3 regions of the Staphylococcus delphini genome follow, and region 3 is predicted to be linked to each of the others. Evidence: predicted binding sites of a transcription regulator. Region 3 holds the regulator's gene; each other region holds the start of a gene.

Region 1 (10,260 bases), 290 kb from region 3:
GTTCTGGTTCAGAGAATGATTTCACTTCTTTACCATTTACACGGAAACCACCGTCAATTACTTCTACTTCTTCAGTAAAACGACCTTGTGTTGAGTCATATTTTAATAAGTGTGCAAGCATATCGTCGTCTGTTAAATCGTTTACTGCTACAACGTCGATATTTTCCACATCTTGAATTCTTCTAAATGCTAAACGACCAATTCTACCAAATCCGTTAATTGCTACTTTTACTGCCATGTTAATGGCCTCCTTTAAATGATATTTAAAAAGTGGATCAATTCAATACTTAAACAATTCACTCACTTTTTATTTTCAACAAATTTTTCCCTTGTGATTACTTTTGCCGCAGCTTCATCTGTAATCAACACCGTATTAGGTGTCGCCATCTTAAGATAAGCTTTAATCGCAAGCCCTTTGGATTCTCCGCCAGCGACAGCAAAAATATGTGCTTTTGATTGCGCTTCTTCTAGTTGAATACCAATCGTTTTAACTCTGTGAATAATTTGGCCTTGTTGATCAAAATAATAACCAAACGCTTCACCCACAGCAAAATGATGTTGAAGTTTTTCTATGACTTCTGGTGACGATTGTCTTCTCTTCGCCATTTTCAGCGCATCACCAATGCCGTGTATTGTAAACTGTGATTCACGTATTTTATCGAGCGTTTGAATCACTGAAGGTTCGTTCATTAAATTTTGATAGGTCAATTCACTCACTTGTTCAGGCACATATAACGTTGTGTAACTGCCGCCAGTCCTTTGAGCCATATGAGAACAAATTGTGTTCGCTTGAAAGATGACATTTTGACCGAGACCGCCACGTGCCGGCACAAAGAGTACTTGGAAAGGCAAATGCGACATTGCGTCACTTACCGATGCCATAGTAGAGCCACCTGTTACTGACACAATAGCATGGTCATACAGTTGCTTTTCAAGAAGCTGTCCAGCGATGCGACCTAATTCTACTTTAACGTTTGAATCTTTATCACTATCACCAGGAATCACATGAACTTCATCAAGTTGATATGTCGATTTGATGGATTGTGCAAGGTGATGATAGTCCGTATACTGATCGAAATATGCATTCAGCTGTGAGACAACATCTAAACCTTGAGAAGTCAATGTCATACCTGTTGATTTTACAGATATCAATTCTTGTTGTTTCAATAAATCTGTTTCTGAACGTAGCACACGCTCAGTGAGGTTAAGCAACTCACTTAAAGTCCGCCGCCCAACCGGTTGATACTTTTGAATCGTTGTTAGAATAGAAAAACGTCGACGCATTTTGTCTATCAAGTCAGGCACAATTTTTTGTTGAACATGAATCATACGTTCCATGATAAAGGCCTCCTTAATAGTGACAAGATGGCCATATTCAAGCCATGCCGTGACATTTTTAGTCCCAAATACACTAAATACTGATCATGTTTACAAATTCATCATACTATTTGTGCACAACAAATGCAAGTCAAAAAGCATCCCGATTTTTATAAACGTTGGACAAATAACGACCACCAATGCACAACATAATTACTGATGTGCTGTTATAATTCACATTTTTCACTAAAACTAAACATCGATACGCCATTCATTGCAATCATTGACAAGATAATTTACATTGAAAGAAAGAGGTGAAACTATGTCTAAACAATCTGATCAACCCGAAGTCATTGAGCCATCCGACCCACGCTATCGACATCCTGATGAAATTAACCGTCGCCAAGATGATACATTCCAAAACGATACAGGACCATTTCAACGGACATATGTGCGCACAATCGGTTGTACCCCTGTAGGATGTTTGCCTGGCTGTCTTTTCTCTATTATTATATCGATACTCTTAACATTGCTTCTTAACCTCATTTTCTAAATGGATATGCATCATTAATAAAAAAGAGCTGCTGAGATTTACATGTCTCAACAGCCCTTTTTTGCCCTATTCATTTTGTTTATAATTACGATACGTTATGACTCGTCACTATTGCGCGGTTTGGAAGGTGTTTCTGAGCTCTGTTTTGGTGCAATACTTCTATCAGTTGTTGGACGCTCGTTAGACTGCGATTGACCTGTTTGCGCTTCTTGAGATGAACGCTGCTCGGTTGAAGGTTTAGGTTGTGTCGTTTTCGATTCTTCGGTCGTGGCCTCTTCCGTTGTACGTTCCTCTTTTGTTTCAGATTCCTCTTCTGTTGCTTCACTATCGCTGTCGTCTTTCTCGTCATCCGTTTTTTCCTTCGATTTTCGAGCTTCTGCTGCTTTTTCTCTTTGTTGTTGTTGCTGTTGTTGACGTTGCCACTCGAGTTGCGCTTGACGTTCAGCTTCTATTTCTGCTTGACGTGCGGCTTCAATAGATCGCTCTTGTTCAGCTTGAGCCGCTTCAATGCTTCGTTCTTTTTCTCGAGCTTCACGTTCTTTTCGTTCTCTCTCTTTTTTAATTTCTGCGTCACGCTTTTCCTTTTGTTCCTCAATTGACTTCTCTTTTAGACGTTCATTCCCTCTATGCGATTGATCGACAAATGAAAAAATGGCAAAGACGAGGCCCCCGAGCAATAATAGTATGACGACGACACTTAAAAAGCCGAGTAAACGTCTCTTTTTTTTATTCGGTTTCACATTGCGGTTACCTTGCTCATTTGGTTTTGGTGCTGACATTGCATTCCCTCTCTTTATAAATTGATGACAATATATTTTATTCAATCATATTTCATTGTGAATTCAAAACTTAACGCACGCATTTTATTGTAATTAATAAAATGCGTTAGCTTTTAGTATACTGGAATTTCAATGAATGTAAACGTCACGATCATCTGATTGTCACATGATCGCCTCTCTCTTTCTATCTATCACGCCGGACATAGCCATGAAATAGAACCATTTAACTTTTTACTATTCATCTTATTATTTACCCGTTTATATCTCTTGAAATCATTCATGCGAAAAGCTTTTTTTAATACAGGTTTCTAATTCTAGTTAAGTCTGACACGTCCTTAAGTTTAATTTGTAAAAATAAAGGAATGTATGTACTACGACAGATGTAAAGGAGAGTTAAAATGAAAAGAATTGTTAATATGCTCATTCGTTTCATCGTTTATCGTGTCATTGGTAAGTTCATCAATCAAAAAATGAATGACCGTCAACGTAAAAATAAATAATTATCTTACACGGGTCATTTTTATGAGGCACTTTGAAGCTATCAACGAAGACGATAACGATGCCCTAACAAAAATAAAGAGATCTGAATGCTGCATCATCCAGATCTCTACTAAAGGGAGTCAAAAATACCTTCGTCGTATATATTTAAGGGGTATACTGAATTTAATTAAGAGATGTATTAATTATCGAAGGTATCTCTATTATAACGTACTTTGTGAAAAAATAAACAGATTTAAGACATCGTTAGTGAAGAATTGATGACCATTTATTGACAATACTATGAACGCACATAAAGTAAAGGAGTGAAGCCTATGAAACGCTATTTAATTACAGGTGGCACTGGTATGGTGGGACGTGCTTTAGTTGAACAACTTACACGTTCTAATGAAGCGATGATTTATATCCTGACAAGAAGTGATAAAACCTCGCAACAACAACATGTACATTATATAAATTGGAGCAAGGACGGTTGGGAAGAAGAAGTCCCGCACATTGACATTGTCATTAATTTAGCAGGCGCTACATTGAACAAACGTTGGACACCTCAGCATCAGCAGCTTATGATGACCAGTCGTATTCAAGCGACAAGTGCGCTGTTTGACTTATTTAAACAACGTGAGAGAAAACCAGATGTGCTATTTAATGCCAGTGCTATGGGATATTATCCACCATCAGAAACCGCTGTGTACACTGAATCATATCAAACGACACCGCACGATTTATTATCAGAAATCGTGTATCAGTGGGAAAGACAAGCGACACTGTTTGAACAACTTGGCACACGTGTCATCTGCGGACGTTTTGGACTGATTCTATCTCGTGACGGTGGCGCACTACCCATGATGGCAATGCCTTATCGTTTCTTTGTCGGTGGACGTGTGGGGAATGGCCGTCAATGGTACTCATGGATTCATTTATCAGATTTAGTATGTGCCATTCAATTTCTCATTCAGTCTCCCAAAGCTTCAGGACCTTATAATTTATCAGCACCAGCACCCGAAACACAGCATCAATTCGGCAAAGTTTTAGGAAGCGTCATGCATCGACCACATTACACTTGGATGCCTGCATTGATGCTACGTCTTGTGCTCGGTAAAATGTCGACGCTCATACTCGATACACAATACATGGTGCCACAAAAAATATCAGACTTAGGCTTTCAATTCGACTTTCCAACCTTGCCGTCAGCTTTAAAGGATTTATATTCAAAATAAAAACCACTATAGATGACTCGAGTTGTTGTTGATTTTACAACCTTTTTTACACTCAGAGTCATCTTTTTAGTGGTCTATAATCACTTTTAACAGCCCAACGTTCAATTTTCATCTTATTTTAACTGCTTTTGATAGAATGCAAGATTGAGCCAACGTTCAAATTTATAGCCGACCTTTTCCAATGTGCCTATATTGTTGAAGCCCATTTTTTCATGCAATTTCAAACTTCCTTCATTGCTATCATCAATGCCAGCCACAATCGTTTGATAACCATTCGCCGTTGCATCTTCAATCACCACCGTTAATAACTGAGACGCCACACCTTGTCTTCTTGCATCGGGGCTAACATAGATGGAATGCTCAATGGTAAATTGATAGGCGGGCCAATTTCTAAAAGGGCCATAAGTCGCAAAACCTAACACTGTCCCTTCATTTTCATAAACAAAAACAGGATAGCCATCACGTTCCTTTTGTGCTAGCCATTGGCGTCGTTCTTCAATATTTGTGGGTTCGTATGTATAAACTGCTGTAGTATGCAAAATGGCGTGATTATAAATTGTCATAATTGCTTCTAAATCATTAAGTGTCGCTCGTCTAACATGTTGCTTCATCGTCATTCCTCCCTGAATACACACTTTCAAATCCTCCCAATATAGGAAAGAGGGATGAAACTATTGTCTCACCCCTCACTTATCGCATCACTTTATTAAGCTTTTTCAGGCTCCATTACTTCATCGATTAAACCGTATTCTTTCGCTTCTTGTGCAGTTAAGAAGTTGTCACGGTCTGTATCTTTTTCGATTTTTTCAATAGGTTGACCTGTACGTTCTGATAAAATTTTATTTAATCTTTCACGTGTTCTTAAAATGTGTTTCGCTGCGATTTCGATTTCAGTCGCTTGACCTTGTGCACCGCCAAGGGGTTGGTGAATCATCACTTCTGCGTTTGGTAATGCGAAACGTTTACCTTTTGCACCTGCAGCTAATAAGAATGATCCCATAGATGCTGCCATACCGATACAAATTGTTTGTACATCTGGTTTAATATGTTGAATTGTATCGTAAATCGCAAAACCAGCTGTCACACTACCACCAGGTGAATTAATATATAAATAAATATCTTTCTCCGCGTCTTGTGCTTGTAAGAATAACAATTGTGATACGATTGAGTTTGCTACGTTATCATCAATCGCTGAACCTAACATGATGATACGGTCTTTCAATAAACGTGAATAAATATCGTATGCGCGTTCACCGCGGTTTGTCGTTTCAATAACTGTAGGAATTAAATTCATTTGGTGATTCCTCCTAAATTGTTTAATTTATGTTTATTCTAACGCAAAAGTCAAAAATGGTCAAAAACAACGCACTCTTAGACATATTTGTGTTAGGAGTTGACCCTCGCATGCCCGAAAGGTACAATGGTGAATAGACTTACGCAATTAACCCCTCGTAGTGTAATGGATAACACATAAGATTCCGGTTCTTACGATAGAGGTTCGATTCCTCTCGAGGGGGTTCATACCATTCAATAACACACTTTTTAAAATTAAGAATCCCATAACGGCGGGGTTCTTTTTGTTTTAATAGTCAATAGCGCGCTGGATGACGAACATTTCACGGCCTTTTTATGGACTTTCATTCATCTATTCCCGATTAAGTCGTTATTGTAACTTTTACGTTGTTGATGATGGTTATGATGAGATAAATATGGCTTTTACACTTCAAATGGTTCTCCACTTCTAATTTTATCAGCCATTTCATTCAGTTTTCTCAAACGATGGTTAATGCCTGATTTGGAAATGGTACCGGTGCTCACCATTTCACCTAATTCTTTTAGCGAGACATCTTGGTGCTCAATACGTAATCTCGCAACTTCTCTTAGTCGATCTGGCAAATTATCAATGCCGATTTCTTGATCAATCAATTGAATACTTTCCACTTGTTTCATGGCCGCACTGACTGTCTTATTCAAATTTGCCGTCTCACAATTAACGAGACGATTAACTGAATTTCGCATATCTCGGACAATTCTCACATCTTCAAACTTTAATAACGCTTGATAACCACCTATCAAACTTAAAAATTCAGCAATGCGTTCAGCTTCTTTGAGATATGTAATCCATCCCTTTTTACGTTCTAAACTTTTTGCATTTAACTCATACGTATTCATCAATTGTGTCAAACCAGTTGAATGACCTTCATAGAGCGAGAAAATTTCTAAATGATATGAAGACGTTTCTGGATTGTTCACGGAGCCACCTGCTAAAAATGCGCCACGTAAGTAACTCCGTCTCATTTCGTCATCTTTCACCATTTCAGGAGCGATATCATGGCTGAACATGCCGTTTTTCAAAATCCCAAGTTCATCCAAAATTTCCTTCGTCTTCATTTTTATTCGACAAATATAAATATTGTTTTTCTTCAACTTCATTTTTTTGCGCACTAATATTTCAACTTCAACTTTAAACACAAATTTAATCAGTGAATAAATACGTCGCGCCGTCGTTGCATTTTCCGTTTGGATATTAATCACAAATTGTTGATTAGACAGACTCAAGGCCCCGTTCATTCGAATCAGTGCGCTCAGTTCTGCCTTAGCATTCGCATGGTCAACTTCAATTCGTGTCAGTTCATTTTTCATTTCAGATGCAAAGCTCATAATGAATCTTTCCCTTTCTATTTGCTATGGTTCAAAATGGCTACAATTAGGATTTGAATTGATCTGGGTCAAACTGAATCGTACTAATTTCTTGTAAGGCAATTTCATAAATCATTTCTGCCAAAACTTCTGTACGATGGCGCACATAATCATGCTCTGAAACTTCTACAAGATGCTGTCCTGTCACGAGCTGCACACCGAGTTGATTCAATTCATCCTTATCATAATACACAGGCTTTGCGCCCTTTGATTCATATTTTTCAATAATCTGAGGTGAAAATTCTAGTTGATTCGCAATCACAAAATCAAGCACATGATCACCGAGTTGTTGATGAATGGCATCGATATGATCCATGACTGTGTAATGATCTGTTTCGCCCGGTTGCGTCATAATGTTAGAAACATATAATTTTTTCGCGTCACTTTCGACTATCGCATTGGCAATGCCTTTGACACACAAGTTTGAAATCACACTCGTGTATAACGAGCCTGGACCTAACACAATCAAATCCGCTTCACGCAATGCTTCAATCGCTTCGTCCATCGGTTGCACATCTGCCGGCTCTAAAAACACACGCTTAATCTTCTTTTGTTTTCTTGGAATATTAGACTCCCCTGTAACAATTTCGCCATCTTCCATTTCTGCATTCAAAGAGACACTCGAAATCGTCGACGGTATAACACGGCCTTTAATATTTAAAATTTTACTTAGTTCTTTCACAGCATGACCGAAATCATGAGTAATATTCGTTAAAGCCGCAATCAACAGGTTTCCCAGTGAGTGACCGCTAATTTGATCTTCTTTAAATCGATATTGAAACAGTTGCTCAAGTGTCGGTTCTACATCACTTAAAGCAGCCAATACGTTACGTACATCTCCTGGTGCCGGAATATCCATCTCATCTCTTATTTTCCCCGTGCTGCCACCGTCATCTGCTACTGTCACAATTGCTGTAATATCTATTGGAAAAGTTTTTAATCCTCTTGCCAAAACGGATAAACCAGTACCTCCACCAATCAGTACTAATTTAAGTTGTTTCATTTTACTCGCCACTTTCTATATGCGCATCACGATGATGAACATATACATTATAATCATAAATTTGCTTTAGTTCTTCAGCTAAACGTTGTGCTAGTGCGACTGAGCGATGTTGACCACCCGTACATCCAATTGCGATAACGAGTTGTGATTTGCCTTCTTTTTTATAACCCGGAATCATAAATAACAATAAATCTAATAGTTTTTCATAAAAGGTATTCGTTTCTTTCCACTTCATCACATATTTATAAACATCTTCATCCATACCTGTGAGTGGTCGCAATTCCGCTACATAGTATGGGTTCGGTAAAAAGCGGACATCAAACACTAAATCTGCATCGATTTGAATGCCATGCTTAAAACCAAAACTAGAGACATTGATTGTAAATGTTGATTTATTTTCTTTGTTAAAGTATTCATAAACACGTTTTCTCAAGGCTTTAGGTGATAATGTTGTTGTATCTAAAGTGTAATTCGCCAAACTTCTTATTTCTGCTAGTAATTTGCGTTCTTCATTGATGGCTTTGACGAGCGGTAACTCCGTATGTTCTTGTAAAGGATGTTTACGACGTGTTTCTTTATAGCGTGAAATGAGCTTTTCAGTATCTGCATCAACGAATAACACATCAACAATGACATCTTTGCGACTTTGTACTGCATCGATTTCACGTACTAAATATTGGAAAAATTCGCGTCCTCTCAAGTCAATCCCTACCGCAACTTTTTGCATCGACGGATTCCCCTGTTCCATCAATTCTACAAATTTCGGAAGTAAAATCGGCGGTAAGTTGTCGACACAGAAATAGCCTAAGTCTTCTAAACTTTGAATGACTAATGATTTCCCTGCACCAGAGAGACCTGTGACAACAAGGAGCTCACTTTTTACGATTTCATTATTTTCTTCATGTTGCATTATTAACCACCATCCAATCATATTCTCTATTAGTTTACATGAAATCAGTCTAAAGTTATAGAGGGAGGCTGCACATCTTCAAAAATGATGAAAAACTATAAAAAAGGAACTGGAAACGGGGTCCCAGCTCCTGTTGATTCAATGTCATGTGTTTAAAAATTAGTCGTGTAAGCTTTCGATATATTCTTGTGCACTTTGAGCGGCAATACTACCGTCACTTGTCGCTGTCACGATTTGACGTAAGCCTTTTTCACGAACGTCTCCGGCTACGAAAATACCTTTAATGGCAGTGCTCATATCATCATTTGCCACAATATAGCCTGCTTCGTTTGTGATACCTAAGTTTTCAAATGGTTGTGTGAGAGGTTTCATACCTACATATACAAATAATCCATCTGCTTCTACTGTTTGTTCAGTGCCATCCACTGTTGAAACAAGTGTTAATGAACCGACTTTACCGTCTTTTTCATTAACAGATTTAAGTGTGTGATTCCAAATAAAATCAATTTTATCGTTTTTAAAAGCACGGTCTTGGAGAATTTTTTGTGCTCTTAATTGATCACGACGGTGTACGATTGTGACTTTGCTAGCGAATTTAGTTAAGAACGTACCTTCTTCTACTGCTGAATCGCCACCACCGATGACATAGACATTTTTGTTTTTAAAGAAAGCACCATCACATACAGCACAGTAGCTGACACCGCGACCTCCAAGCTGTTCTTCTCCAGGTACCCCTACTTTTTTATATTCCGCACCTGTCGCAATAATCACAGCTGTCGCTTCAAGTGTACTAGAACCAAAATCAATGACTTTGTAATCACCTTTATCTTCAATGCCTTTAATATCGCCATATTTGTACTCAGCGCCGAATTTTTTCGCATGATCAAACATCTTACTTGAAAGATCAGGTCCTGAAATCATTTCGAAACCTGGGAAGTTTTCGACTTCTTCAGTGTTCGCCATTTGCCCGCCTGGCATACCGCGTTCAATCATTACTGTATTTAAATTCGCGCGTGAGGCATAAACAGCAGCTGTCATGCCTGCTGGTCCTGCACCAATAATCGCAACATCATATCTTACTTGTTCTGACATGATCTGTTCCTCCTTTAATTTCATCATACGCATTTTACAACATTTAATTCATGGACTCAAATCTAAATGCTCAACAAATGCTGAAGTGCTTGTTCAAAAGCATCTGTTGCCACATCAAAGTGTTCAATAATTTGTGGTCGCGTCATATCATGGTTTTCTTTTTGGTTGAAAAAGAGATAAGCGACCGCAGC
Region 2 (10,260 bases), 390 kb from region 3:
CTACATTCATGGTTTGAACACCTTCTTTTAAATTTTTTAATACCAGGTATTAATTTAACATATTGTCACAAAAAAAGACAAGTGACATGCTAGGGATGGTATACAAAACATCTCAAGCGTACTATAATAGAATTATCAGTTAAATGGAGGCAATATACAATGAAATACTTCATCACATTGATTTGGGCTATTTTACTTGTAGAAATGATTAATTTCGTTTTAAATAGCTTGAGTGGTGGCGGTCCACTCAATGTTGTGACACCACTGTTTGTCGCTGTCATTATGGTGATTGCACTTGCATTGTTAGATGTTGCAACGACACCACCTAAACAATCACAAGATACGAATGAGATTTGACATAGTATGTAATTTTGAAAAGGTTAGATGTTGAACAGAAGTTTTGTTCAATGTCTTGCCTTTTTTACATATGCCACACGTATTTCAAAGCACTTGCTATATGTAAAAAAACTGACGAGACTTCCATCATGCCTCATCAGTTTTTAAGGTTGAGTAAAATTTACTGCATTTCATATGATTTTACTTTATTTGTTTTCGCATCAAAGTAACGTAATGACTGTTCACGACTTTGAATTTTTTTATTGTTTTCTAAGCCGTAGTTATTGTCGTATAATGTCGCTTCCCAGCTGCCATACATTGGGTTAGGGAAAATGATGTACTTGCTACCGAAATCATCTTCATGTTGCTTCACTAAAGCTTCACGTGACTTCGCTGTCGGTTCTTTAGGCTCATCAAAGTCTAATAAGTTGTCACCAAATAACATCACTAAATTGTAATCTGTACGTACTTTATCACGACGTTCAGTTTTACCTTTTTCCCCTTCTTTTTTCAATAACACATGCTTTTTATCGGCTTGTGGTAACTTTTCATTTCTTAAGTTTTTGATTGTCGCGTCTAAATCTTTTTCATGTGAACGATCTGATACATAAAAGATTTCAACATCATGACGATCTGCATATTTCAAGAATGATTTCGCACCATATACAGGTTTCGCTTGTGCAGATTGTACCCATTCATGCCAACCTTCTGGGAAAGATTGACCTTTTAATGCATTCGTTGCTTGATACGGTGAGTTATCGAGTACCGTTTCATCAATATCAAGGACGATCGCTAACTTTTTACCACCGTGGTGATTTTTAATTTTCTTGCTTAATGTTTCTTTTGCTGCGTTATAACCTTGTGCATACAACGCTTTAGCTTCTGCTGAGTTTTGATACCAAGCCACACTCATGATGTTTTGTTGACCTAGCGTTTGTGCTGCTTTATCTTTCTCTTTTGTTTCGTGCTTTTCTGTTTGTTCTGTTTTAACCGCGCCACTACCTGAAGCATATGTTGCTGTCGATACGCTAGAAGAAACGATGCCTAATGCTAAAAGTGCTGCTGATGCTTTTGTCCATTTATTCAAGTTCTTCACCTTTTCTATGTATAATGCGCGAATTTGGTTAATATTAAATTCACACATCTATATTAAAACCTTTTTCAGTAAATCTCAATATTTCTATTAAATTTTTTATGTTTATGACAACGAAAGAAAGACTGGAAGCTTCATTGTCTCCCAGTCTCTACCTTGAATCTATTCGTTTTCACTCTCTACGCTTTGCGGTTTTTCTACTTCAAAATGAATGTCGCCATCTTTCAAGTCACCACGTACGATTGTGCCTTCTGGTAAATTTTCTTTAATCATCATACGTGCAAGTGGTGTTTCGACATGTCGCTGTACGAAGCGTTTAAGTGGGCGTGCACCAAATTGTGGTTCGTATGCTGTTTCACCCATCCATTTTGCTGCTTCGTCTGAAATTTCTAATGTAATACGTTGATCCATTAAGCGCATGTTCAAGTTAATCAAGATTTTATCGACAATCATTTGCATGTCATCCACAGTTAATGGTTTGAATAATACGATATCGTCCATACGGTTTAAAATTTCAGGTTTAAAGTAGGCATTCAAACTGTTCATGACTGCTTTTTCTGTTGCCTCATCAATCTTGCCACTATCTTTCACATTTTCAAGTAAAATTTGTGAACCGATATTACTTGTCATGATAATAATTGTGTTTTTGAAATCAACGCTACGTCCTTTTGAATCTGTTAAACGACCTTCATCTAAAATTTGCAGTAATACGTTAAAGACATCTGTATGTGCTTTTTCTACCTCGTCTAACAAAATGACTGAATAAGGATTACGTCTCACTGCTTCCGTTAATTGCCCCCCTTCATCATGACCTACATAACCTGGAGGCGCTCCGATTAAACGAGAGACCGCGTGTTTTTCCATATATTCACTCATATCAATGCGAATCATATGTTTTTCAGAATCAAACAATGATGACGCTAATGATTTGGCTAATTCTGTTTTACCGACCCCTGTTGGCCCTAAAAATAGGAATGAACCAATAGGACGATTTGGGTCTTTAATTCCTGCTCTCGCCCGTACGACCGCATCTGCGACTAAATCTACCGCACGATCTTGACCTACGACACGCTCATGTAAAATATCGGATAAGTGTAATAATTTTTCACGTTCAGTTTCGACCAATTTCGACACAGGAATACCTGTCCACTGACTGACGATTTCACCGATTTCTTCGTCTGTCACAACTTCACGAATAATGCGGTCTGAGTCTGTCCCTTTTTCTTCTTGGAATGCCGCTTCTAACGCTTTTAATTCTTTTTCTAATTCTGGTATCTTACCGTGTTGAAGAATCGCTGCTTTTTCAAGGTCATAGTTGTTTTCTGCATCTTCTAATGCTTTACGACTTTCATCAAGCTCTGCACGTTTTTCTTGCACTTTTGCAATTTTTTCTTTTTCATTTTCCACACGTGCTTGCAATGCTGCTTGTTTTTCTTTTTCTTCAGCTAATTCTTCTTGTAATTCTTTCAAACGAATACGACTTGCTTCATCAGACTCTTTTTTCAATGCATTTTCTTCAATTTCTAACTGCATCACACGACGATTCGCTTGGTCGAGTTCAGTTGGATTTGAACCCATTTCTGTACGAATCGTTGCTGAAGCTTGGTCGACTAAATCAATCGCTTTATCCGGTAAGAATCGATCTGTAATATAGCGATCTGACAATTCCGCTGCCGCAACGAGTGCACGGTCTTGAATACGCACACCATGATGGACTTCATAACGTTCTTTCAAACCTCTTAAAATAGAAATCGTATCTTCAACAGTCGGCTCTGCAACCGCAACTTTTTGGAAACGACGCTCTAACGCAGAATCTTTTTCAATATATTCACGATACTCATTTAATGTTGTCGCACCAATACAGTGCAATTCACCTCTAGCTAACATCGGTTTCAACATATTGCCGGCATCCATCGCACCGTCCGTTTTACCTGCACCGACCAACATATGAATTTCATCTATAAAGAGTAAAATACGGCCTTCTGATTCTTTCACTTCTTTCAATACCGCTTTGAGTCGTTCTTCAAATTCACCACGGTATTTCGCACCTGCAACGAGCGCACTCAAGTCTAACTCAAACACAGTCTTATCAAGCAATGAATCCGGCACATCTCTTTTTACGATACGTTGTGCCAATCCTTCAACAATCGCCGTTTTACCGACACCGGGTTCACCGATAAGCACAGGGTTGTTTTTCGTTTTTCGACTTAAAATGCGAATCGTATTACGAATTTCTTCATCACGACCAATGACAGGGTCCATGTTGCCTTTACGGACTTCTTCAACGAGGTCACGACCATATTTTGCTAATGCTTCGTAGTTTACTTCAGGATTTTGTGTAGTCACATGATTCCCTCCTCTTATCTTTTTAATGATTTCAATGATGACCTCTTTTTTACCGTCAACAAATTGCTTCGTCGTTTCATCAACATCGATGGCCGCACGTAAAACATGTTCCATCGAAATATATTGATCATCATATGCTTGCATGTAATTTTCAGCTTTAACGAATAAATTGTTCATTTGAGGGGACATATATTGCCCGTATTGGACGTTGTCACCTTTCACTGTAGGATAATTTTTTAGCTTGTCCTCATAAGCTTGGTTTAAAGCATGCGTATCAATGTTTGCACGTTCTAAAATACTTTGGAATAAGCTTTCTGGTGCTTCGAGAACTGCTTTTAATACAGCCTCTACTTCTACATTTGTTAATTTGTACGTTTTCGCATGTTCAATTGCTTTTTGAAGTGCATTTTGAATCGCATGTGTCATTTGATTAATGTCCAAAATGTCTCACTCCTTTATTGAAATAGGTCGGATTGACTTTGACTTTCTTTGACCTTAATTCTATTATAAGGCCACATTCACTAAAAATCAATCGATAACTTTGACTTTTTTTGACTATTTTTTTAATGCTTCCTCATATATTTAACCCCATTCAGCTTTTTCAATCATTAAAAATAGGAGCTGGACCATTAAGTTTCCTCAGCTCCTTTACTATATTTTGTTGTGTATACCAAGGGATGGGGCTTTAAAATTTTTGATGCTATTGATGCAATATTTTTGTTAAACTTGCCCTCCCTATGATTTGTGGCTTTAGATTGCCTTCATGGCTTCGCTTTCTAGGGGCTGAGGGGAGGTTGTGACAAAAGCGCTTAGGATTTGAGCAGAACAGAGCGATGAGCAAAATTGATTTCCAAATTTTGCCGAAATCGCGGGAGTTCTGTCGAAAATCCTGCTTTTGGAACACCGTTTATTGATTCCCAGCGCACCCATTCATCGTGGATTTTGGGAGCAGTACAGAAATCTCATGTGTAACAAAGATTTCGTCGTACTGCCCCCGCAAGGCTGACTAGACTTCTCAAAAGTGTATACGTTGAGAAGTCAGACAGCTACTGCGATAAACAGCAACCACTATTAAAGTAAAGAAGCGACTGTCAGCAGTATGCACGCATTCCCTCAGGAGTCTCAGCCTTCTAGGCAATCTTATATCAAATACAGGGAAACTGAAGGCAAGTTTATGAAATCAATAAATCAATAGCATCAATGTTTTATCCATTCATCCTCATTTTCCAACTACTTTAAAATCATTTAATCAGTCAAAAATATATGAATGGATTGAGACTTGAAATTTTTATGTCCCATCCCCTCCTTTTCTTACTTATTCTTTTTCTTCGTACTGTGATTTTTTTCGATCGCTTGAATAATACTGTTCGTTAATGCGCGTACACCTGGTGGCTCTAAATGAATACCGTCCGGCGCAAAATATTCTGTATGATTTTCAGAACGACTATACCAATCGACTAACGTCACATTCGCTCGTTTTTTCGCGGCTTTCGCTAATACTTGATTCACATGTGATTCATAAGAACGTGGAACGCGTGTATTGACGAGATAAATATCGGCCTTGCCAAATTGTTCTAGCAAACTGTTCAACTGTTCATCTGTAAAATCACCATTTGTCCCTAATTCAAGGACGACAATGTCATTTTTATCACGATAGCTTTGATACTGTTGTTTAGCAAGAGAAGTGGCTTCGACCAATTGACGTCCAACTTTACCGTTAATGTCTGCTTTAGGCACAAATGATTTAAAGTAATCACCAATGTCTACCATCACGGAATCACCAATCAATAACGGTTTCCATGATGCATATTTTTGCTTATTCCCTTTGACGACAAAGCCATCAATTTCAAGTTGTGGTAACGGCAGTGGCTGGGTAATCAGTTTATCAATTTCTTCGGTATTCACTTCTGTTACTTGCGCACTATTATTTTGGGCGAAACGGTTAAAGACCCCCACCATCACGAGTAACGTTGGAATAAGTAAAATAAGCACTAACCATGTCCGCAAAACCTTTTGTGAACGCCAATTTTTTAAATGATGAAAGGCGAAAATGTTAAAGCCTTCTTTTCTAAATGGCTGTTCGATAAATTTGTAAGAAAACTCCGCCATGAGTACCATCAATAAAATTTCAACGACATAAACTAAAGGTGGAATTTGACCTTGCACGAACTGATGGTGAATTAACACAATAATCGGATAATGCCATAAATACAAACTATATGAACGACTCCCTATAAAGGTAAAAACTTTGTTGCCTAAAAACTTCGCAAAATACCCTGAAGGATGCACACTGCTCGCGATAACTAATAATGTGACAGCTGAAATGAGAAAAAATCCACCGTAATAAAGAATACTATTCGTCTCAGATACGAACTTGAAACAAATGAACAAAATCGCCAAGCCGACGACACCCGCAGTATCAATCATCATGCGCATCTTGCGGTTCACTTTCGCTTTTAATTGAAATGGTGGCCAAACAAGGGCAAGTAATACCCCCATCAATAATGTTTGGATCCGTGTGTCAGTCCCAAAATAAACACGTGCCACATTTTCGTTCGGTACATATAACACCATCATCGTGATCATGGAGATGACGAGTAAGATTAAAAATATGATACGTATTGATTTCAGACGACGTATAAAGCTTAACAAACTGAGTAATACAATCGGAAACACGAGATAAAATTGCTCTTCTATTGCTAACGACCATAAATGTTTTAATGGTTGTACTGCAAATTGTTCAAAGTAATCGACATTTTGCATGATGTACCACCAATTCGACACATAAAATATTGCCGCAATACTATCCGCACGTACTTTTTCAATTTCTGTAGGCATGAAAATTAAGGTCAGCACAAGTACACCCATGACTAAAAAGAGCACTGCAGGAATCAGTCGTTTCACACGTCTTAGCCAAAATGATGTCAATTCAATTTTTCCCGTATTATGATACTCTGTTAATAACAAACTCGTAATTAAATAACCAGAAATCACAAAAAATGTATCTACCCCTAGAAAGCCACCCCACAACCATTGCGGATTGAGATGATAGATAATGATTGCGATAACTGCCACCGCTCTAATACCGTCTAACCCAGGCATGTATCGCGGACTGATAGGTTTTCTGTCTCGTTGATTAAAGTTCCACACAAACATCATTCTTTCCAAATTTAATGTATTGATTATATATTGTATACTTTTGTTTTCATTCGTACAATTGTATTCGCTAAAATTAATGTAAACGTTTTATTGCGTATCTAAAATTTTTTAACACCGTTATCGCTACACTTCCAATGCTGTCATTGACCTGTCACTTCAAGAGGCAAGTTGGCGTGCTGCCCATAGGTGAAAAAAGACTTTCAAAATTGAATTCACAATTGAGAAAGCCCCTTTCACTACTTCAAAATATTAGCTGATACCTAACGCAATTTTAGCATAACGTGACATCATATCTTTATTCCATGGTGGATTCCAAACGATGTTCACTTCGGTATCTTGAATTTCTGGAAGTTCTGCTAATACTGTTTTCACTTGGTCAACAATTTGCGGTCCTAATGGACAACCAATTGAAGTCAGTGTCATTTCTACAGTACATAAACCATCATCATCTAAATCAACTTTATAAACAAGCCCTAAATTGACAATATCAATCCCTAACTCAGGGTCAATGACATTTTCAAGCGCGCCTAAAATACTATCTTTCAGTGCCTCTTCCATCCGTATCACCTCTTTTATGTTATTACTAGTAACAATATATCAAAATCCCCACTTTTCGACAATAAAATGCTATGATATGAATACACTGAAACTTGGTACTAAGGAGAGTATGAATGAAACAACATTTAATTTGTTTAGATTTAGATGGAACACTTTTAAATGATGAAAAGGAGATTCCAGAATATACATTTCGTGTGTTAAAAGCACTACAACAAAAAGGACACGCCATTATCATTGCAACGGGTCGACCTTATCGTGCGAGCCAACGTTATTACGATCAACTCGGATTAAAAACGCCTATCGTTAACTTTAATGGTGCGTTTGTACATCACCCACATGATAAAACATTCCCAGTGCAACACCATCGTTTAGATGAAGGGCTTGCGACAAGCATTATTGAAACTTTGAAAAAAATGCAAGTGAAAAACATGATTGCTGAAGTGAAAGATTGCGTCTTTTTAGATCAACCTGACCCACGTCTTTTTGAAGGTTTTAGCATGGGCAATCCAGTGACAAAAGTGGGCGACCTACGTGAAAACTTAAATGAAGATCCAACGTCACTATTAATCGAAGCAGAAGAAGTGATGATTCCACGTGTGAAACAAGTGTTGACACGCTTCTATGCTGAAAATATCGAACATCGTCGTTGGGGGGCCCCTTTCCCAGTCATTGAAATTGTCAAAAAGGGCATCAGTAAAGCAGTCGGAATTGATATTGTGAAAGACTGCCTACAAATCGAACATGACCATATTATTGCATTTGGCGATGAAGATAATGATTTAGAAATGATTAAATACGCGAAACATGGAATTGCGATGGGAAATGCGATTGACGAGCTCAAACATGTTGCGAAAGAAACAACACTGTCGAATAATGAAGACGGTATCGGCATTTATTTGAATCGTTTCTTTAACTTAAATATACCTAAAGAGAAATAATACAACAGTTGGAAGAAGGAGTGGTTACAATGACAAAACATATTATCGTCGTCGGTGCAGTCGCGGGTGGTGCAACAAGTGCTAGTCAAATTCGACGTTTAGACAATGAAAGCCGTATTACTGTATACGAAAAAGATAGTTTTATGAGTTTCGCAAATTGTGGTTTACCTTATTACCTGGGAAATGTCGTGGAAGAACGAGATGACATTTTATCAGCAACGCCAGAAAAATTTAAGGCTAAAAAGAATATTGATGTTAAAGTGAAACACGAAGTCCTCAAGATTGATGGCAAAAAACAAACTGTAACTGTGAAAAACCACTTCACTGGTGAAACATTTGAAGATCCTTATGATATTTTAGTGCTCAGCCCCGGTGCACGTGCAAGTCGCCTGAACTTTGACGCGCCTCATCTTTTCACATTGCGCAATATGGACGATACTGACCAAATCGATACATATATTCGCGAAAACAATGTGAAAACTGTTTTAATTGTTGGCGCGGGATATGTGAGTCTCGAAATGGTTGAAAATATGCATCATCGTGGGTTACAGCCGACGTTAATTCACCGTTCTGAAGCAGTGAATAAACTGATGGATCAAGACATGAACAGTGTCATTTTTGATGCACTTAATGCATACGATATTCCGTATCGCTTAAATGAAGAAATTCAATCCATTGATGGTCATACAGTCACATTTAAGTCAGGCGCAGTTGAAGATTATGACATGATTATTGCAGGTGTTGGTGTCCAACCCAATTCAGAGTTCATTCAACACTCTGGTATTCAACTTGACGCAAAAGGCTACATTCCAGTTAATGACAAATTCGAAACGAACATTCCAAACATTTATGCGGTCGGCGATATTGTTACAAGCTTTTATCGTCACGTTGATCTCCCTGCACATGTCCCACTCGCTTGGGGTGCACATCGCGGTGCAAGTATCGTCGCTGAACAAATTGCAGGTCATCCAGAAGTGACATTTAAAGGTTACGTCGGTGCTAATATCGTTAAATTTTTCGATTACAGATTAGCAAGTACAGGTATCTCACCGCAAGAATTGAAAAACTTTGATCATCAAATGGTCGAAGTCAACATTAATACGCATGCCGGTTATTACCCTGATAACAGCAAAGTGCATTTGAGAGCATATTTTGATAAAAAAACACGTCGCATTTTAAGAGCTGCCGCAGTGGGTCAAAAAGATGTCGACAAACGCATTGACGTCCTATCTATGGCATTAATGCATCAAGCAACCATTGACGAATTAACAGAATTTGAAGTTGCTTATGCGCCGCCATTTGCACATCCTAAAGACTTAATTAATATGCTCGGTTATAAAGCACGAAATCTATAATATGAAAAACATGGAAATGGGACATAATTATTTTCAGATTTGACTGAAGAAGAACGTTTGGAAAATCAAAAAAGTTATATGTTTAAATGAAAACGAAAATTAAAGATTTAGTTTTGAATAATTATTTCGATATGGTTTAGACGCTTACATTTGACTCCAAAAGATGTAAGCAAGCATTTGAAGATGAATATCGTTTTGAAGAAATGCGTAAATGGTTACATAAAATGCGCGCTATACATAATCGAAAAAGTGAACAACCGTTTATGTATATAGCAATACCAGAACGTCATAAAAGTGTATTGATTCATTGGCATATGGTGACTGATAATTTGCAACCAACTTTAGTTTATTGTGGTAAGACGTTTAGAAATCAAAAAATATTTAATTGTCCAGATTGGGAACATGGTTTATCAAATGTGCAAATGATGGGGTTTAAATCAAAAATTAGTAGCTATGTGACGAAATATATCACAAA
Region 3 (10,260 bases):
TTTCGCAATCACTGTTAAGTCACGCGCTAAACCATCTAATGTTGGCGTATTATTTGATTTTGCAGCTTGAGCATTTTTGTTAGACATTTCTGGGCTACCTAACGCTTTGACCACTTGAGCACGCGCTTTTGTAATATTCAAGTCTAGATTCGCGAATACACGTGCGGCCACACCTTCATTTTCACGAATAAGCCCAAGTAAAATGTGCTCTGTTCCAACGAAATTGTGTTGTAACTTACGCGCTTCGTCCATAGACAGTTCGATGACTTTTTTCGCACGTGGTGTGTAATGTAACGCACCCATTTGCTCTTGACCGTGACCAATCAGTTTTTCAACCTCTTCAATCACTTTTTCTTCTGTAATGTCAAAGCTTTCTAATACTTTTGCAGCAATGCCTTCAGGTTCTTTCATTAACCCGAGTAATAAATGTTCCGTCCCAATATTCGAATGGTTTAAACGGATTGCTTCTTCTTGTGCATGCGCGAGTACACGTTGCGCGCGTTCTGTTAATCTTCCAAATAACATATGCCAACCTCCTATTTATATATATGTTCTTAAAATCTCTGCTCGTTTTGCTTCAATAGATTGTTCATCTGTCTCATCTATCAAAAATGGTGACTGTATCGCAACCATTAATTCATTAAATCGAAAATCTTCCATATCTAAAATGCCTAAATCGACGCCCAACTTAATATCACTTAAACGATAGGACGCTTCTTCCACCGAAATTAAACGACTATACTTCAATATACCCAAAGAACGATATATTCTATCTAAAGTTTCGGTATGATTGTGTTCGTTTAATCGTTCACGTAAAGCCAGTTCTTCGTGAATAATTTGATCTACTAATTCTGTTAAGGCATCAATAATTTCTTGCTCACTTTTTCCCAACGTCAGCTGATTTGAAACTTGGTAAATATGACCATAAACTTGTGAGCCTTCACCATAAATCCCTCGAATCGTAAAGCCAAAACGGTTGATCGTCTGCGCAATGCGGTTCATCCGTTTCATAATGGATAAACCCGGCAAATGCAACATGACACTCGCACGCATCCCTGTACCGACATTCGTTGGACACGTCGTTAAATAACCGAGTTGCTCGTCATAACTGATTTGTAACGTGCGATCTAATATATCATCAATGGCGGATGCTTTTTGATAAAGTTCATTTAATGACAAATCATTACCCATTGCTTGAATTCGAATATGATCCTCTTCATTCACCATCACACTTACCGACTCATCTTCATTTAACAATACTGCAGATGCCGGTTGTTTCGTCAACTCAGGACTGATTAAGTGTTTGGCTACTAGCTTATACTTACTCAATTGGTCGAGCTCGTCTAAGCGAAGTACTTTTAAATCTGTTAATACATCTTGCACTTCATTAATGACGCGATGTCCCTCAGCTTCAGATGGAAACATGAGTGGATGCACATAGTTTTCAAGGTTGCGTGCTAAACGAATACGCGAGGACATAATGACCGGTTGTGCATTCACCTTTTTCATCCAATCACTCATATGTTGGTCTAAATTATGCATCATCTTGTTGGGACACCTCGCTTTGTTGCTCAAGTGCTTGAATTTCATCACGGACAATCGCCGCTTCTTCAAAGGCTTGTTGCGCGACTAATAATTCAAGGCGTGCACGTTTTTCTTCCAGTTGCTTTTTCAGCGCACGTTTATGTTGTGATGACTTCGGACATTTCCCTGAATGTTCGATATGACCACCTTGGACACGTCTCACAATGTCATACACGTCTTCTTTAAATGTTTCGTAACATTGCGCGCAGCCGAATTTACCGACATGTGCAATATCCTTCAACGTCATTTGACAGTTCGGACAGCGTTTTTGCTCTCGATAAACAACTTGATCCACATTCAGACCATGTTTTGCTGCCAAATGTTGCAAAATTTGTTGGATAACGAATGTGCCTTCAACGTCATCACCTTCATGCCATTGTTCGTCAGATTGATCATAACCTGATTGATCGTAAGCTTGAATAGGATGAAATTCAAGGTGCTTGTTTTGCTGTTTATCAAGTTCACGTTTATCGATTTTCATTGCACATCACCCTTCTAATAATAATTAATTACGGGAAGTAACCGTTTTAAAATATTCGCACGGATAATATCTCTCGACGCGACATCCATTTTTAATGTTTCCCGGTCCACGACTGCCGCAATCATTTTTGCTTCTCGATCCGTAATTAATTGATTTTCACGCAAGCCGTCAATAATATACAAAGCTTGTTGTTGCGAAAGGGCCGGACCAATCAACTCCATTAAGCGTTTAATGTAATTGTTTTGGTCTTTCGTTTCAACTTTTGTGATTCGAATGTAGCCACCGCCACCGCGTTTACTTTCGATTTCATAGCCGTGTTCATTAGTAAAGCGCGTCTTAATGACATAATTCAACTGAGATGGTACACAATCAAAACGCTGTGCAATATTGGCACGTTGAATTTCAACAACATCATCTTGTGCCTCTTCAAACAATTGCTTAATGTACTGTTCTATGATGTCAGACATATTATGCATGGTATCACCCCTTTTGACCATCTTTGACTATATTATAGAACCCACTTTGACCTTTTTCAACCAATTTGATTTTAAATTTGATAAATAGTTATGTTACTGCTTACATTTTTGTTGTATGATAGTCTTAGTAAAAAATTAATTAGAAAAAATAGAGGTGGAACACGCATGCATATTTTAATTGGGGTCATCGGGATAGGTGTTTTCTTAGCCCTCGCTTTTATTGCAAGTTCTGACAAAAAGAATGTACGCTGGAAATACATTGGCATCATGTTAGTCATTCAATTGATCTTAGCGTTCTTCTTACTTAAAACGAACATTGGGATTACGATTGTTGGCGGTATTGCGAACGGATTTGGCTACTTGCTTAAACAAGCAGGCGTCGGTGTAAATTTCGTTTTCGGTGGTTTAGCGAATGAAGGTGCAATGTCATTCTTCTTAAACGTTTTATTACCTATCGTCTTCATTTCTGCGTTAATCGGTATTTTGCAATATACAAAAATCTTACCATTAATCATTAACGTGTTAGGTTTCTTAATCTCAAAAATTAATGGAATGGGCCGTTTAGAATCGTACAATGCCGTTGCAGCAGCGATTTTAGGTCAATCAGAAGTTTTCATTTCACTTAAAAAACAATTGCCTTACATTACGAAACAACGCTTATACACATTGACAGCATCAGCAATGTCAACAGTATCAGCATCGATCATCGGGGCATACTTTACATTAGTTGAACCGAAATATGTTGTAACAGCAGTCGTATTAAACTTATTAGGCGGTTTCATCATCGCTTCAATTATCAATCCATATAAAGTGAATGAAGAAGACGACAAATTATTAATTGAAGAAGAAAAGAAACAACAATCCTTCTTTGAAATGTTAGGGGAATACATTTTAGACGGATTTAAAGTTGCAGTGATTGTAGGTGCGATGTTAATCGGTTATATCGCCTTAATTTCATTACTCAATGGACTGGTTGGCGGTCTTGTAAGCTTCGTTTCTGGCGGTTCAGTAGACTGGAACTTCCAAACATTAATCGGCTTTATCTTTGCACCACTCGCATTCTTAACAGGGATTCCTTGGAGTGACGCAGTGGACGCAGGTTCAATTATGGCAACGAAATTATTATCCAACGAATTCGTAGCGATGACTGAACTCGGCAAAGCATCTGGTTTATCAGAACGTTCATTAGGTATCGTGTCGGTATTCTTAGTATCATTTGCCAACTTTAGCTCAATCGGCATCATCTCAGGTGCCATCAAATCATTAAACGACGAAAAAGGCGACATGGTAGCACGTTTCGGATTAAAATTATTATTCGGTGCAACACTCGTATCATTCGTATCAGCAGCAATCGCAGGGTTCTTCTTGTAAGCTGCACAAAGTATTGGGAAAGATAAACAAATATATCACATATAAAAGAGACCCAGTCATTACGGCTGAGTCTCTATTTTGTTGTGTCTTTTCAAATCATTTAAGTTGGGCGACAGGTTTAAATTGAATATTTAAGCGTCGTTTTCATTTCTTATTATGAAAGATTAGTTTTTTCGTTAATAAAAGGTAATCAAAAAACTCGGACTAGAGACTCTTTCACTAATCCGACAATAATATAATTTATATTTTAAATTTTAGTAGATTAATCACTACATGCATTATATAATTTAAACAAGTGACAATGATATTTTAATTTTTAGTAAATCATTCTAAAAATATTTTTATCAAATATGCAACAAATGAGGATTTTAGCTTTATTTAAATGACATCATCAATGCATACAGAATTAACGGACTGGTTTAATACAAATAAATCACAGAAAAGGAAGACATCAATGAAAAAATCATTTTTAAAATTCAGTTCAACATTTTTACTTTTAACAACTATCGGCATGACGGGTACTAATGCTACGAATGTTTTGGGCGTAGAAGAAGGAACGAAAAGCATGATTGAAGATATTCAAAATGACCCGCTCGCAAAGAGAACAGCAATCTTCCAAGGTCCAAAAGGTCTGCCGTGTACCACTACAATGTTGACTTCTAATTTTGGAATTACTGCTGCACATTGTGGTAATGGGTTTGAAGAAGGTTCTGTAGGTACCGTTTACCCCGCTGAATCAGGACTATTAACACCTTTTGGATCAATGTCCATAACACTTTTTAATCCATATGAAAACAAAGATGTCGCTTTTGTATATGGTCCAGATAGCGAAAAAAGTAAGGACTATATTCATTATCAAAGAGATTTCGCACAAACTGAAATAAAACTTCAAGGTTTCACAGATGAAGAACTAAAAGGTATGATAGGTAAAAAGGTATATTCATATGGATATCCATATAACTACCACGCTCATAAACAATATAGATTCACAGGAGAAATCACTTTCGCGAATAGTGATTTTATTAAAACAAACTTACCTGCATACGGTGGTCAATCCGGCTCCTCTGTATTTTTAGAAGATAATGACCAATTGGTTGGTATATTGGTCAAAGGAGGAGATGACGATAAAAATGCAATCTTGGAACCCATAACGAAAGATATTGCTCGGTGGTACAAAGGTAAAAAAGATATTTTAGAAAATCCTATTCAATAAATCCGTAATCTAAAGTGACACCTCACCATGTTTGTATGAAAACGTAATTGGGGGATTTATCCAATTCTTTATACACCCCATATCGTATTACAACAGTAAAGGCTAGGACCATTTTGAAAGTCCTAGCCTACTTTTTTATTTATTCCTACTGCTGCATCACATGCTCAATAAAATATTGTGTCATGCGATAATCATCTGTTAATTCTGGGTGGAACGATACGCCTAAATAGCGACCTTGCTGTACAGCGATGATTTTGTCATCAATTGTCCCTAATACATCAACGGCTGATTCTGTTGATTGAATATGTGGGGCACGAATAAAGACACCTTCAATCGGTTGGTCAATGCCTTTAATGTGTAGTTCAGACTCGAAACTATCCACTTGGCGCCCAAATGAATTACGCTCTACTGTAATATCTAACTTTTGTAGATAGCCTTCTTCCCCTACGATATCTTTCGCAAGGACAATTAAGCCTGCACACGTACCAAACATAGGTAATTCTGATGCACGTAACGCCTCTTTAAAACCGTAAAGATTCATGAGACGGCGTAAAGTTGTCGATTCACCACCAGGAATAATTAAGCCATCGATTTCTTCTAATTGTTCAACTTTTTTAATTGCGATACCTTCATGACCCGCAAGTTCAATATGACGGATATGTTCACGTACCGCACCTTGCAAAGCTAATACACCGATTTTCATCTTACCAACCACGCTCTTGCATACGTTCTTCTAATGAAAGTTGATTAATATCGATACCTTTCATTGCTGTACCTAATTTTTTCGCTAACTCACCAATTAATTTATAGTCTTGGTAATGTGTCGTCGCTTGTACAATCGCTTCAGCAAATGTTTCTGGGTCTTCAGATTTGAAAATACCTGAACCTACGAATACACCGTCAGCACCTAATTCCATCATTAATGCCGCATCTTGAGGTGTTGCCACGCCGCCTGCCGCAAAGTTCACGACTGGTAAACGACCATGTTTTTTAATGTCTTTTAAGATTTCATATGGCGCACCTAAGTTTTTCGCTTCTGTCATCAATTCGTCATCGCTCATCACAGTGATACGTTTCACTTCTTGATTCACTTGGCGCATATGACGTACAGCTTCTACGATATTCCCTGTACCTGGTTCACCTTTCGTACGTAACATCGCAGCACCTTCACCGATACGACGCGCTGCTTCACCTAAGTTACGGCAGCCACAAACGAATGGCACTGTATATTCATCTTTTTTCAAATGGAACACTTCATCTGCAGGTGTTAATACTTCAGACTCATCGATATAGTCCACACCCATGGCTTCTAATACACGCGCTTCTGTAATATGACCGATACGACATTTCGCCATGACCGGAATAGATACAGCATTCATCACTTCTTCTACAATAGATGGATTACATGCACGCGCCACGCCACCTGCTGCACGAATATCAGATGGGACACGTTCAAGTGCCATGACTGCAACCGCACCTGCTTCTTCCGCAATTTTCGCTTGTTCTGCATTCACAACGTCCATAATGACGCCGCCTTTTTGCATTTCTGCCATTCCTCGTTTAACACGTTCTGATCCGACTTGTTTAGACATAGGTGATGAAACCCCCTTTTATTATTTACACAAGTAGCTTATACTATTATCTGAACCGCTTAAAGTGTCAGAATTACAAAATATTAAGGGGTCAGATTGGAGGGTGTGAGATGGAAATGCTGATGTTTGACATTAATCAACGCGCAGATCAGCCGATTTATATTCAACTTTACGATAATATTAAACAAAGTATTATCAACGGACGTATGCATGAAGGAGAAAAATTGCCTTCTAAACGTCAGCTGAGTCAATATTTGTCAGTCAGTCAAACCACAGTGGAAAATGCCTACGCACAACTCGTGGATGAGGGTTATATTTACAGTCAACCCAAGTCTGGTTTCTTTGTGAGTGACATCGAAACACTGCCATTGACTAACAAGGCACCGCTAGCCGCATTTCATTCACAGCAAAACATAACGCCCGAACCCGCTTATGCGTTTAACTTAGGCATGATAGATCAAGCACACTTTCCTTTCGATCAATTTCGAAAATATGCGAAAGAAGCGTTTGAAGAATTACAATTTCATCTCGTTGAACCAGGGCATAAGCAAGGAGATGATGCTTTACGTGCACAAATCAGTCGTTATCTATTCCATAGTCGCGGTGTACAATCCACGCCCGAACAAGTGATTGTCGCTTCGTCTACAGAACAGTTATTGTCTATCATTACAGACTTACTTCCAGGACAAAAAGAGATGATGCTAGAAGACCCTATTTACCCTCAAGTTCATCAAGTATTAAAACGTAAACACATTCCTTATCGTTTTGTGCCCGTTGAAAAAGATGGGATTGCAATGAATACGATTGAAAATGCGTCACAACACATCGTTTACATTACGCCGAGTCATCAATTTCCAACAGGTGTCACCATGAGCCTCAAAAAGCGAATGCGTTTACTGAAATGGGCTAGTGCAGACCCTCAACGCTTTATTATTGAAGACGACTATGATTCAGAATTTCGTTATGAAGGAAAACCTATTCCAGCACTTCAAAGTTTAGACCAAACGGGTAGTGTCATTTATGTGAGTACATTTTCAAAATCAATTTCTCCAACAATTCGAGTTGCTTATGCTGTACTACCTGAGTCCTTAATCCAACATTATCAAACAATCGAAAATATTGAAGGTGGCACGGTACCTCGACATACACAATATATCGTGTCTCAGTTTATGGAAACCAATCAATTCGAACGTCACCTAAATCGTATGAGAAAAATTTATCGTCATAAGCGAGATAGGATTTTACAACCACTCAAACAACATCCAGCACTTTTTGATATATCAGGAGAAAAAACGGGAATGCATTTTATTCTTACAATTAAAAATGGATGGAGCGAGGCACAATGCATCAAACAGCTAAAACACTATGACATTAATATGATACCGCTGTCTCACTATCTTTATGAAACCCAACAAGTACAACCTCAATTTGTGGTCGGCTTTGGTGGTATTCATGAATCTGAAATTGAAGCGCATGTCCAACAATTAATTGCGTGCTTTCAACATGAGATAACCTCATAAAAAAGCATGCTGAGTGTTATTCAAAATCTCATACACTCAGCATGCTTTTATTGTCTATATTTTCACCAGACGTTAATCATTATCACGTAATAAGTTGGGATTTTTCACATATTGATAGTCATACAGCGCTATTTCTTGCAGTTGCATGAGTGAGCGTCTTAATTGGGCATATCGTGCCATCTCAGGCAAATCAATCATCTGTTTTGCCCTTTGTCCTCGCTCAAAAAGTTTTGCCACATTTTCAAAGGCCAATAAGTATTGAGCTATCGCTGTCCCATCAATCGAAGGACGTTTCGGGTCTTCAATGGCCTGCAATAATTTAAAGTTCATTTGTTCGAGGATAAACATAGCTGGATAAAAATATTGTATTCTTTTTTTATTAGATGTCAACTCTCCATAAGCAAAACGATACATCGCTTCCATATTTTCGATATTGATTTTGAGTCGCAAACGATCATGATGTTTAAATGCTTGGATATCATAACGCGTTTCCGAAAATAAGCAATGGAATATTTGTGCTTCAATACGCATCACTTCAGCCATAATTTCTGGCAAACGTTTAGAAGCAAGGCGACTCCCAATCAACATCACACCAGCAATCGTAATCACAATACCAATTGTTGTATCCATCACTCGTGTCATCGCAATAACAGCAGACAAATTCCCTTGTGCAAGTCCGCCCAATAAAATCACTTGCATTGAAATGGCAATCATTGCTAATGCATAGTTTGCGCCGATAATCATCTCTGTAACCGCACCACTCAAACACAAAACGGCAACCACCATCACAATATTAGGGTCAAATAATAAAAACAATGCCGCAATGGTCACCCCAACCGTCGTACCAATCCATCTTGCACCAGCACGTTCAATATTTGCCACAGTTGTGCCCCCTATTAACACGGTATGCGCACTTAGGGGAATCCAATAGGCACGCTCAAAATCAAAAATAAGCGCAACAAAAATTGAAACACCTAAAATTAAAGTATACTTCGCTGTAGATATAAAGTTCATCGATTCAGGTGTTAAGTGATAACGTAATCTTTTCCAATACTGTGGAGATTGCATAATCATTTGCTTTTCAACTTGCTCACGGGGCATACCAATCACTTCATCAACCTTATACATTGCATTTACTAAATTTTCAAATTCAGGTGCAACATGAACCGGCTTTTTCCATACTTCCGAGGGCGCAGCAAAATCATGCACACGTCCAGTCACATAACTCGCCATTTCCACAATTATCGCCGGAATGGGACGCTGACCTTTCGCATTCAACTCTAATAATTCAGAGTAAATACCTTCTGCAATACGATGCAACAACATTAAGCGTTGCGCATCACTTGATCTTTTAATAACTTTAGAATGTGAGGTCTTTAATATTTCAGAAGTCGCCATCAAAATTTGAACTGTATCTTTCGCCATATCACTAAATTTCGCTTGCTCATTATAAGATTCAACCATTTTTTGTACACTTTTAAAGGATTGAACAACAGCAGTATATTCAGGTCGAACAGGCCTTACTTTAATATCAATAAAGACAAACAAAATTGCGAATAATCCCCCTACTGCAACAACGAGACCTCTATGTAAAAATGCACTAGGATCGATAGGCATTACACTCGATAAACTGAATGCAATAATAAAGAACGTTGATGAAGGACCAGGAATATTTAAAGTAACAAAAATATAGTGTGGTACGACTGCTACAATCAGTAAACAAATTCCAAATAGGAGTGTGTGACCCGCAGTTAAAGTCCCAAACATCATCGTTAAAACTAATGCGATGGATGCAAAAGTCACAGATCTTAAACGCGATATTGCAGTTCCTTTAAAAACATATATGTTTGCAAACGTTCCGATTGTTGCAAGTAAAGCATTCGCAAAATCATTAAATATTAAGCCATATAAGAGTGGAATCAGCATCAGAACAAACTGCCTCAAACCTCGATGAAGATCGATTTTTCGTTGATCTAACTCAAATAAGCTTTTAAAATACTTAAACATGAACATCACCTTAATT

The links. Region 3 encodes CtsR, which represses protease genes until heat stress. Its sites were predicted from a motif close to ATGGTCAATAAAGGTCAAACA; they were not measured.
Region 1: a site for CtsR is predicted at 5,705-5,725, ahead of clpP (ATP-dependent Clp endopeptidase proteolytic subunit ClpP). Genes of this name have one in related genera too.
Region 2: a site for CtsR is predicted at 4,252-4,272, ahead of clpB (ATP-dependent chaperone ClpB). Genes of this name have one in related genera too.

Annotation. Positions count from the first base shown of each region.
Region 1 covers NZ_LR134263.1:2,257,718-2,267,977, forward strand. Annotated here, with positions in the region: gene gap (type I glyceraldehyde-3-phosphate dehydrogenase) at 1-238, opposite strand, end outside; gene EL101_RS10615 (sugar-binding transcriptional regulator) at 301-1,338, opposite strand; gene EL101_RS10620 (hypothetical protein) at 1,640-1,870, shown strand; gene EL101_RS10625 (DUF4887 domain-containing protein) at 1,966-2,649, opposite strand; gene EL101_RS10630 (TIGR01777 family oxidoreductase) at 3,462-4,364, shown strand; gene EL101_RS10635 (GNAT family N-acetyltransferase) at 4,478-4,975, opposite strand; gene clpP (ATP-dependent Clp endopeptidase proteolytic subunit ClpP) at 5,071-5,658, opposite strand; tRNA gene EL101_RS10645 (tRNA-Arg) at 5,810-5,881, shown strand; gene whiA (DNA-binding protein WhiA) at 6,081-7,025, opposite strand; gene EL101_RS10655 (gluconeogenesis factor YvcK family protein) at 7,072-8,067, opposite strand; gene rapZ (RNase adapter RapZ) at 8,069-8,977, opposite strand; gene trxB (thioredoxin-disulfide reductase) at 9,137-10,069, opposite strand; gene EL101_RS10670 (tetratricopeptide repeat protein) at 10,132-10,260, opposite strand, start outside.
Region 2 covers NZ_LR134263.1:2,149,544-2,159,803, forward strand. Annotated here, with positions in the region: gene EL101_RS10080 (beta-ketoacyl-ACP synthase III) at 1-10, opposite strand, end outside; gene EL101_RS10085 (DUF2929 family protein) at 160-357, shown strand; gene EL101_RS10090 (5'-nucleotidase, lipoprotein e(P4) family) at 518-1,423, opposite strand; gene clpB (ATP-dependent chaperone ClpB) at 1,592-4,216, opposite strand; gene EL101_RS10100 (acyltransferase family protein) at 5,087-6,931, opposite strand; gene EL101_RS10105 (metal-sulfur cluster assembly factor) at 7,184-7,492, opposite strand; gene EL101_RS10110 (Cof-type HAD-IIB family hydrolase) at 7,606-8,430, shown strand; gene EL101_RS10115 (CoA-disulfide reductase) at 8,460-9,785, shown strand; partial or broken gene EL101_RS13565 (rolling circle replication-associated protein) at 9,986-10,260, shown strand, end outside.
Region 3 covers NZ_LR134263.1:2,543,392-2,553,651, forward strand. Annotated here, with positions in the region: gene EL101_RS11990 (ATP-dependent Clp protease ATP-binding subunit) at 1-525, opposite strand, end outside; gene EL101_RS11995 (protein arginine kinase) at 541-1,545, opposite strand; gene EL101_RS12000 (UvrB/UvrC motif-containing protein) at 1,535-2,065, opposite strand; gene EL101_RS12005 (CtsR family transcriptional regulator) at 2,080-2,541, opposite strand; gene EL101_RS12010 (NupC/NupG family nucleoside CNT transporter) at 2,707-3,912, shown strand; gene EL101_RS12015 (trypsin-like serine peptidase) at 4,367-5,125, shown strand; gene pdxT (pyridoxal 5'-phosphate synthase glutaminase subunit PdxT) at 5,271-5,828, opposite strand; gene pdxS (pyridoxal 5'-phosphate synthase lyase subunit PdxS) at 5,830-6,717, opposite strand; gene pdxR (MocR-like pyridoxine biosynthesis transcription factor PdxR) at 6,828-8,237, shown strand; gene EL101_RS12035 (FUSC family protein) at 8,310-10,163, opposite strand.